One region of the Kocuria sp. CPCC 205297 genome, then DNA from elsewhere that is predicted to be linked to it. Evidence: riboswitches for the same ligand, from Rfam matches in the RefSeq annotation. Region 1 holds a riboswitch; each other region holds the start of a gene.
The links. A riboswitch is a leader RNA that binds a small molecule or an ion and turns the genes downstream of it on or off. The one in region 1 is predicted to bind S-adenosylmethionine.
Positions count from the first base shown of each region.

Region 2: another riboswitch for S-adenosylmethionine. It lies ahead of RF650_RS01330 (hypothetical protein); the one in region 1 lies ahead of RF650_RS00350 (MetQ/NlpA family ABC transporter substrate-binding protein).
Region 3: another riboswitch for S-adenosylmethionine. It lies ahead of RF650_RS10295 (methylenetetrahydrofolate reductase); the one in region 1 lies ahead of RF650_RS00350 (MetQ/NlpA family ABC transporter substrate-binding protein).
Region 4: another riboswitch for S-adenosylmethionine. It lies ahead of RF650_RS02870 (cobalamin-independent methionine synthase II family protein); the one in region 1 lies ahead of RF650_RS00350 (MetQ/NlpA family ABC transporter substrate-binding protein).

Region 1 is NZ_JAVKPY010000001.1:65,929-68,120, forward strand. Features, by position in the region: gene RF650_RS00345 (methionine ABC transporter ATP-binding protein) at 1-502, opposite strand, end outside; gene RF650_RS00350 (MetQ/NlpA family ABC transporter substrate-binding protein) at 499-1,383, opposite strand; SAM riboswitch class IV at 1,480-1,594, opposite strand; gene dxr (1-deoxy-D-xylulose-5-phosphate reductoisomerase) at 1,648-2,192, opposite strand, start outside.
Region 2 is NZ_JAVKPY010000001.1:275,970-278,161, reverse strand. Features, by position in the region: gene RF650_RS01345 (BCCT family transporter) at 1-201, shown strand, start outside; partial or broken gene RF650_RS01340 (hypothetical protein) at 108-335, shown strand; partial or broken gene RF650_RS01335 (GMC oxidoreductase) at 381-524, shown strand; gene RF650_RS01330 (hypothetical protein) at 639-917, opposite strand; SAM riboswitch class IV at 938-1,080, opposite strand; gene RF650_RS01325 (glycosyltransferase family 4 protein) at 1,192-2,192, opposite strand, start outside.
Region 3 is NZ_JAVKPY010000010.1:6,720-8,911, forward strand. Features, by position in the region: gene RF650_RS10295 (methylenetetrahydrofolate reductase) at 103-1,092, opposite strand; SAM riboswitch class IV at 1,137-1,253, opposite strand; gene RF650_RS10300 (thermonuclease family protein) at 2,114-2,192, opposite strand, start outside.
Region 4 is NZ_JAVKPY010000002.1:277,048-279,239, reverse strand. Features, by position in the region: partial or broken gene RF650_RS02875 (3-hydroxybutyrate dehydrogenase) at 1-583, opposite strand, end outside; SAM riboswitch class I at 833-919, shown strand; gene RF650_RS02870 (cobalamin-independent methionine synthase II family protein) at 934-2,145, shown strand.

The sequences.
Region 1 (2,192 bases):
GCGCGCGGGCGATCCCCACGCGCTGCTTCTGACCACCCGAGAGCTGCTCGGGGTAGTTCCCGGCGCGCTCGGTCAAGCCCACGAACTCCAACAGTTCCGCGACCCGCGCCTTGCGTTCCTCGGGCTTCCACCCGGCACGCTTGAGCGGGTACTCGATGTTGCCCGCCACGGTGCGTGACGTGAACAGGTTGAACTGCTGGAAGATCATCCCGATCTTGCGGCGGATGGGCGCCAGCTGGGACTCGCTGCGCCCGTCCACACGGCTACCGGCGACCTCGAGCGTCCCGGACGAGATCGGTTCCAGGCCGTTGATCAGCCGCACGAGGGTGGACTTGCCCGCCCCCGAGTAGCCGATCACCGCGAAGATCTCACCGCGGCGGATGTCCAGGTCCACGGAGTCCACCGCGGTCACGGTGTGCGGGCGGCGTTTGGACCCCGTGACGAAGACCTTGCTCACGTCCCGGAAACTGACCAGGGTGTCCGCCGTGGCGGACGGGCTCACTTGGTCTGCTCCTTGAGGTCCTGCGAGTAGCGGGCCAGCAAGTCCTTGAGCTCCTGCTGATCCACCTTGGTGGGCACTGCGGTGCCCTTGGTCTCGGTCTTCTCCGCGTCCTGGACCTTGTCGTCGTAGTAGAAGCTCGCGACCTTCTTCAGGGTCTCGTTGTCCGCGTTCGCCTCGGTCGCGGCGAAGAGGTTGTCGTACACCTTGGCACTGTCCGCGGTGGGATCGTCCTGAGCCAGCGCGGACTTGGGATCGATGTTCGCGCGGTCCAGGAAGTCGTTGTTGACCACGGAGGCGGCCACGGAGTCCATGGACAGCACGGTCTGCTCGGCGGAGACCGGGCGGACCGTGACCTTGGACTTGGCGGTGTCGATGTCCTGCTCGGTGGGGGCGATCGTGTCCTTGGTGAACTCCACGAGACCCTGCTGGTGCAAGAGGTTCAAGGCGCGGGACAGGTTGATCGAGTCGTTCGGCACGGCGATCTCGTCACCCTGCTTGAAGTCGCCCACGGATTTCACGCTCTTGGAGTACAGCCCCAGCGGGAAGATGGACGTGGAGCCCACGGGAGTGATGGTGTCCCCGGAGTTGTTGTTGTAATCGGCGAGGTACGCGATGTGCTGGAACCAGTTCATGTCGATGTCACCGCTCTTCAGAGCGGGGTTCGGCTGGCTGTAGTCACTGAAGTCCACGTACTCGACCGTGATGTCGTTGTCCGCGGCGACCTGCTTCAACGCGTCTTGCACGGGGGTCGAGCCCACGATCCCGACGGTGATCTTGCCGTCCGCGGCCGGGTCCGAGTTGTCGGAGCCGCCGCCGCACGCGGTGAGGGTGAGGCCCAGGGTGGTGGCCAACACGACGGGAATCAAACGCTTGGTTCGCATGATCATGCCTTTCCAGGGTTCTGTGACGGGGACTCGCGGGGCGAACAGTCCCCCCTGGATGAGGGCTCACGGGACGGGCACGTGCTGATTTCCGGGGAACCGCACTTGCCGTGATCTGTTGCAACCGCGACCGGATGGTCATCTGGGGCACCCCGCTACGGGAGAGGGTTGCCGTCCGGCCAGCCAGAGCTACGCGCCGGATCTCGTCATCCACCCGGAATTCTAGCACGGCCCTGCCATGGGCCGACGACCGCAGGAAGGGCCCTATGCCATCCCGGCGATACGTTCGTCCGCGCGGGCCCGGGCCCACTCCTCCGCCCCCAGGACGTCCTCGAGGGTGGGCCGCGTGACGCCGTCGTGATCCTCCAGCACACGCTCGACCATGTCCACGATCTGCGTGAAGCCGAGCGCCCCGCGGTGGAACGCGTGCACGGCCTGCTCGTTGGCGGCGTTGAACACCGCGGGCCACGTCCCGCCGCGCGAACCCGCGTGCTTCATGAGCTCCACGGCGGGGAACGCCTGCGAATCGAGCGGTTCGAACGTCCACTGTGCGGCCCGGGTCCAGTCGCACCCCGCGGCGGCGCCGGTCACGCGGTGGGGCCAGCCGATTCCGAGCGCGATGGGCAGGCGCATGTCCGGCGGGGACGCCTGCGCCAGGGTGGATCCGTCCACGAACTCCACCATGGAGTGCACGACCGATTGCGGATGCACGGTGACGTCGATCCGGTCCAGGGGGACGTCGAACAGTAGGCTCGCCTCGAGCACCTCCAGTGCCTTGTTGACCATGGTCGCGGAGTTCGTGGTGACCA
Region 2 (2,192 bases), 210 kb from region 1:
ACGGCCGCTCTCGTGATCGTGTTCGTGATCCTGGTCGCGGACAGCAGGCACGGCACGATCAAGATGGGCCCGGACCACGCGAAACCCCAGTTCAACCTGTTCACGGGGTGGGCCATGTACGCCCTGATGGGCATGGCATTCGGCTACTTCGCCTACCGCTTCGGCATGCCGCTGAGCATCCGCTCCGCTCTCTACCCCTGATCGGGTGCCGGATCCACGGTGCCGCCGGCGACGCCGTGGACACCGCGGCGCTGCTGGGGACCATCTTGGGCGTGGACAAGGGCACCCGGCGGCTTTCCGAGCTGAGCATCATCCTGGCGATCGGGCTCATGCTGTACGTGCTCATCACCGGGCGCACGGCGTTCCTGCTGGATGCGATCGTCAAGGGCGTGAGCGGATTGCGCGTGGCAGACGCCTCGGTGATGTCCGAGCTCGTGACGGTGAACCCGAAGATCACGGTCTTCATGATCGGTGAACGCGCCGCCGAGCTGATCGCCCAGGACCGGGACGCGACCGCCCGGTGAGCACGGCCGTCAAGAACCGAGCAGGCTGAGAACATGGGTGTGGCCCGGGTCCGTCCGGACCCGGGCCACACCCGATCGTGGAGTTCGCGGTCGCGGGGACCGTGCTCGCGAGGACTACGCGGGCAAGGGCTCCAGCTTGTAGAAGGACACCCCGCCGGTCACCCGGGACGCCCCGGGGACCAGGAGTCTGCTGTACTTGGCGCACCACTGGCCGCGCCCCCGTGTGTGCTGTGCGGCGAGTGCGACCTCACGGGCGTCGTCCGCGAAGTACTCGTGCTCGTGACCGTCCGATCCCGTGATGGACACCACGTGCCGGGCGGGGTCCGCCTGAACGGTGACGTCCACCCATTGTTCGCGGGTGTCGGGGTGGGATTTCTGGGTTGTCGTGTTCATGATGTCGGGCCTCTGAATTTTCCGGTCGCTTGCCGGGACCACACGTGTGGCCCCGGCCACTTCGTCATCCAATCCACCCCTGAACCGAGGGTTGGCGTACGCCGAGTTGGAGCTCTGGGCGCGCGGTGACGTCCTTGTCGTTGCGCGGGCGCATCTCGTGAAGCTGCTTCGAGCCTATCCGTGGATTCGGGGGACCAGCCAGGCGCGGACCGAGAATGTCATCAAAACTTAATCAAGCTTCTGTTGAGTAACATCTGGCACCCGGCGGCGGTTCTCATGGGGTGCGCAGGTCGCTGCGGCGCGTGCCGCGCATCCGGGAGGTGACCGTGCGAGCGCGCTCGTAGTGGCCCAGCAACTGCTCGCACACGGCACCCCACGTGCGCTCCTGCACGCACTGGCGGGCGGTGCGCGCGAAGGCGAGGCGTTTGGCGTCGTCGCCCGCGAGGTCTCGGACGCGCTCGCGCAACCCGGCCAGGTCACCCGGGGCGTAGAGCCACCCGTTACGCGAGGAGTCCACGAGGTCCAGGGGGCCGCCGCGGCCCACGGCCACCACCGGGACCCCGGAGGCCATGGCTTCCTGGATGGTCTGGCAGAACGTCTCGTGCTCACCCGGGTGCACGAACACGTCCAGCGACGCCATGGCCGTGGCGAGTTCGGTGCCCGTGAGGAAGCCCTCGAAGTGCGCGTTGGGCAATACCGAGCGCAGCGACTCCTTCCCGGGGCCGGAACCGATGATCACGAGCCGGGTGTCCGGCAGGGCGTCGATCGCGGCGAGGTCCGCGACCTGCTTCTCGGGGGCCAACCGCCCCACGTATCCCACGAGTCGCTTGCCGCCGCCCACGCGCTCGCGCCACGCGTGATCGCGCAGCGCGGGACGGAACCGACTCGTGTCCACTCCGCGGCGCCACATGTGCACCCGCTGGACGCCATGCTCGTGGAGTTGGCTGATCGACGCCGTGGAGGGAGCGAGCGTGAGGGTCGCACTGTTGTGCATCGCACGCACGTGGGACCACATGGCGGTCTCCAGCACGGACGCCCCGTAGCGTGCGGCGTAACCGGGCACGTCCGTCTGGTACACGGCCACGCACGGCAGACCCAAACCCTTGGCGGCCTGGATGGCCTGCCACCCGAGCACGAACGGGGACGCCACGTGCACCACGTCCGGCGCGAAACGGGCCAGGATGCGCTGCATGCGACTCACGGTGCAGCTCGCCACGCGGACCTCGGGATAGCCCGCGAGCGGCAGGGACGGGATGCGTTCGATCCGCACGCCGT
Region 3 (2,192 bases), on a different contig from region 1:
TCAGCGTGGGTGGTGCCGCTACGAACGGTTTTCGGCCTGCCCGGATGTGGCGGTCGAAGCCAACACGATCGGTTCACGGGTCGGTCGGGGCTGGTGCGGCGGTCAGGCCGCGGGGCTGCGGCCTCGGTATTCGCGTGCGGCATCCCGGACCCGCAGGTGCTCCAGGATGGTCAGCGCCGCCTCGGGGCGGTTGAACGTGTACAGGTGGAAACCGGCGCAGCCCAGATCCATGAGGTCGTCGATCAGGGACAGGGTGGCCGCGACCCCTCGGTGGCGCAGTTCCTCAGGAGTGTCGGCGCGCAGGAACCGGGTGAGGCGTTCCGGGACCCGGACCCCGGTGATCTCGGTCATGCGCTGCAACCGTTGCGGGTTGCTCAGCGGCATGAGCCCGGCGACCACGGGGATGTGGATGCCCTCCGAGCGCGCGCGTTCCAGGAACGTGGCGTAGTCCTCGGGTTCGTAGAGCACCTGCGTGATCGCGTAGTCCGCGCCGGCCTCCTGCTTGTCCCACAGGGACGCGAGATCCGCCTCGAAGTCGCGGCCTCGCGCGGGGGACGGGTAGCACGCCACCGACACGGACAGCGGTCGCTGACCCGGGCGGAACCCGGTGCCGAAGCGACGTCGTTCGACGTCCCGGATCAGCTCCACCAGTTGGGAGGCCCGGCCCAGGCCACCCGCGGGGGTCCGCCATTCCCCGGTACCCAGGGGCGGGTCGCCGCGCAGCGCGAGGAGGTCGCGAACGCCGTCGTCCAGCAACTGGTCCACGGCGCGCTCGAGACCCGCGCGGTCCGTGCCACCGCACGTGAAGTGCGCCATGACCGGGGTCTTGGTCGTGCGGCGCAGGTGGCGCAGCGCCTCGCGGGAGACGCCGTGATGGCCGGCGTGACCGTGGGTGACGGAGAAGAAATCCGGCCCGGCCTGGGCCATGGCGTCGATGTTGCGCCACACGGTGTCCGGGTCCGCGGTGGGCCGCGGCGGGAACACTTCGAACGAGACGAGCGTGGAGCGGCGCGGGCGCCGGACCAGCCAGGACGTCCCCGTGGGCGGGCCAGTCACGGGCGCGGGTTCTGACGCTGCGAGGGGTGCGGGCATATAAAAAATCCTCCGGCCTTAGGACGCCGGAGGACGAGCTCCGAGCGCCGTACTTGCCGACCACGCGGTTGCGCGGCGGCCGGATCCTCATCTGGGGCACCCCACTACAGCTGGAGGGTTGCCGCCCGGCTAGCCAGAGCTTCGCGCCGGGACTCATGATCCTTTGTTACGAGTAAGCGTAGCACAGCCCCGCGACGCGGCCCACGAACGATGACGGAACCGCCGGCCTCCCGCCGCGCTCGTCTTCCCAAGCGGGCGGATTGGACCGCACGGGGGCACCTGGGCCCTGCCGTGGTCATCCTGCCCCACGACGTGCAGGACATGAAGATGCCCGAGTTGGGAGCCGAGAACTGGGTCTTGCGCTCGATAGCCGTCGCGCCGTCGACCGCGGAAGCCTCGGAGCAGGACAGTGTGACGCCGTCGCCCTCCGTCACCGCCACGCCCACCGCGAGCGAGGCGGCGGTGACGGCCGGGGCACTCACCCAGACGTTCACGACCCCGGGCGGGACCACGAGTTTCCGATACCCGACGAACTGGACCGTGGCTCCGTCCGCGACCTCCACCCCCGAGTACCGTACGAGGGACGTCCGGGTTGCCCGCCACGAGAAGGTCCTGATGCTGTCGCTGCGGCCCGACGCCGGCATCGCGAGCCCCGCGATCCCCACGCACGAGACCACGCTGGGGACTTTCCCCGGGGCGCGCGACGCACATGGCACTCCGTTGCGGATCGCCGCCGGCCCGTTGTCGGGGCAGGCCCCGGGTGTGAACATGGCGGTCATCTACGGCATCACGCCCGCCGCGGACGACGCCGTCCCCCTTGCGCAGCGCGACCGCCAACCCCGGTCGTCACGACCCCCGGGACCTGCCGGGATCGACGTCGTCCACGCAGGAACCCTGAGTTCGGGCCGCCGTGCATCCGGCGGCTCGCCGGTGCACCCGCGTGACGAAAGCGCGGCGAAAAGCAGGGACGCCCACCCGGTCAACCGATCGGTTGGGCGCGCCTTGGCGTGTCATCAGCGACTCAGCACGGGTGCCAGACCTTGCCTCCCGGTTCGTAGCACCGGGGGCCGGTGTAACCGGGATAGCCGCCATCACTCTCG
Region 4 (2,192 bases), on a different contig from region 1:
ATCCTGTGGGTCGCGGCCTGGTCCTTGATCTGCTTGTCCACGAGCGGGGTGTGCACGTAACTGGGGTTGACGCAGTTGCTGGTCACACCGTGCTCAGCGCCCTCCAGGGCCACGGTCTTGGACAGCCCTTCGAGCCCATGCTTGGCCGTGACGTACGCGGATTTGTACGCGGACGCGCGCAGACCGTGGATGGAGGAGACGTTGATGATCCGGCCCCATCCGCGCTCGTACATGTGCGGCAGTGCGGCACGGATCAGCAGGAACGGAGCCTCGAGCATGAGCGTGAGGATGCGGTGGAAGTCCGCGGGGTCGAAGTCCTGCACGGGTGCCACCTTTTGGATCCCCGCGTTGTTGACCAGGATGTCCACGTCCAGGCTCAGTTCGGTGAGCGCGGCGGTGTCCGAGAGGTCCAGACCCAGGCTTCCCCGCCCACCTCGGAGGCCGTCGTCTGAGCGGCTTTTTCATTGATGTCCGCGACGACCACATGGGCGCCGCGGTCCGCGAACGCCTGCACGGCGGCGCGGCCGATCCCGCTGGCCCCACCGGTGACCAGGGCCTTCTTCCCCCCGAGTGATTGCTCCATGACAGCCTCTTTGCGCGTGGACGGTTCTCCTACCGCGTCACGCTACGCCCCGGGGGCCGCCGGGTCACGATCCGGAACGGACCACCCCGGACCAGCTACGAGTCACGGCCCGCACCGGGGGCCGCCCGGTCACGGAAGCCCCGGTGACCCGAGCCCGAGGGGCCGGGCAGGAGGAACCCGGGGAGCGGCGTCGTCGTCCGACACGCCACAACTGGCGTCCACTCCTCGCGATGCTGTTGGATGGAGCAGTACCCATCCAGAGCGGCCGAGAGATCTGGCTCGTGGAAGCCGCAGCAACCGGGGTGACACCGGTGCTAACGCCAGGACCGATGGAAAGGAACAGCACAGCCATGCCCTTGAACACCGATCGCATCCAGACCACCCACGTGGGCTCCCTGCCTCGCACGCCCGAGCTGCTGAAGGCCAACAACCGTTTCCAGGCGGGCGAGATCGACCTCTCCCAGCTGGGCGAGGCGCTCGACGAAGGCGTCGCAGAGATCGTGCGCACCCAGCGCGAGATCGGCATCGACATCGTCAACGACGGCGAGTACGGCCACACCACGTCCGGCGCCGTGGACTACGGGGCCTGGTGGAACTACTCGTTCCACCGACTGGGCGGGCTGACCCCCACAGACGAGGACCGGTGGAACGAGGGCGAGAAGCACCGTTCCAGCCCGGGACACATCGTGCTCACGAGCTTCCCCGACCGCCGCGACCGGGAGCGCTTCCGGGATGCCTATGAGGACCCCACAGCGGGCGTGCTCGTGCACCGCAACACGGTCTCCCAGCCCAAGATCACGGGCCCGCTGACCTACACGGGTCAGGAGGCGGTGGCCGGAGACATCCGCCGCGTGAAGGACGCGATGGCTCTGAACGGTGCCACGCAGGGCTTCGTCGCGGCACTGTCCCCCGGCTCCTGCGCGCGCGTGAAGAACGAGTACTACGCCACGGACGAGGAACTGGTCTACGCGTGCGCGGACGTGATGCGCGAGGAGTACAAGGCCATCGTAGACGCCGGACTGACCGTGCAGATCGACGACCCCTCGATCGCCGAGTCCTGGGACCAGATCAACCCCGAGCCCACCGTGGAGGACTACCTGGCCTTCACCCAGCTGCGCGTGGACGCGCTGAACTACGCACTGCGCGACCTCCCCGAGGAGCAGATCCGCTTCCACCTGTGCTGGGGTTCGTGGCACGGCCCGCACACCACGGACCTCGAGTTCAAGTACCTCGTGGACCTCATGCTCACCATCCGCGCGCAGGGCTACAGCTTCGAGGCGTCCAGCCCGCGCCACGGCCACGAGTGGAAGGTCTGGAAGGACCACCAGCTGCCCGAGGGCAAGGTGGTCTACCCCGGTTTCGTCTCGCACTCGACCAACGTGGTGGAGCACCCCGAGCTCGTGGCGGACCGGATCGAGCAGTACGCGTCCGTGGTGGGCAAGGAGAACGTGATCGCCTCCACGGACTGCGGTCTGGGCGGGCGGTTGCACCCGCAGATCGCGCTGGCCAAGCTCGAGTCCCTCGTGGAGGGTGCGCGGATCGCGTCCGAGCGCCTGTTCTGATCAGGCCGCGCGGCTGGTCCTGCAGCTTTTAGTCCCACCGCGTCGCT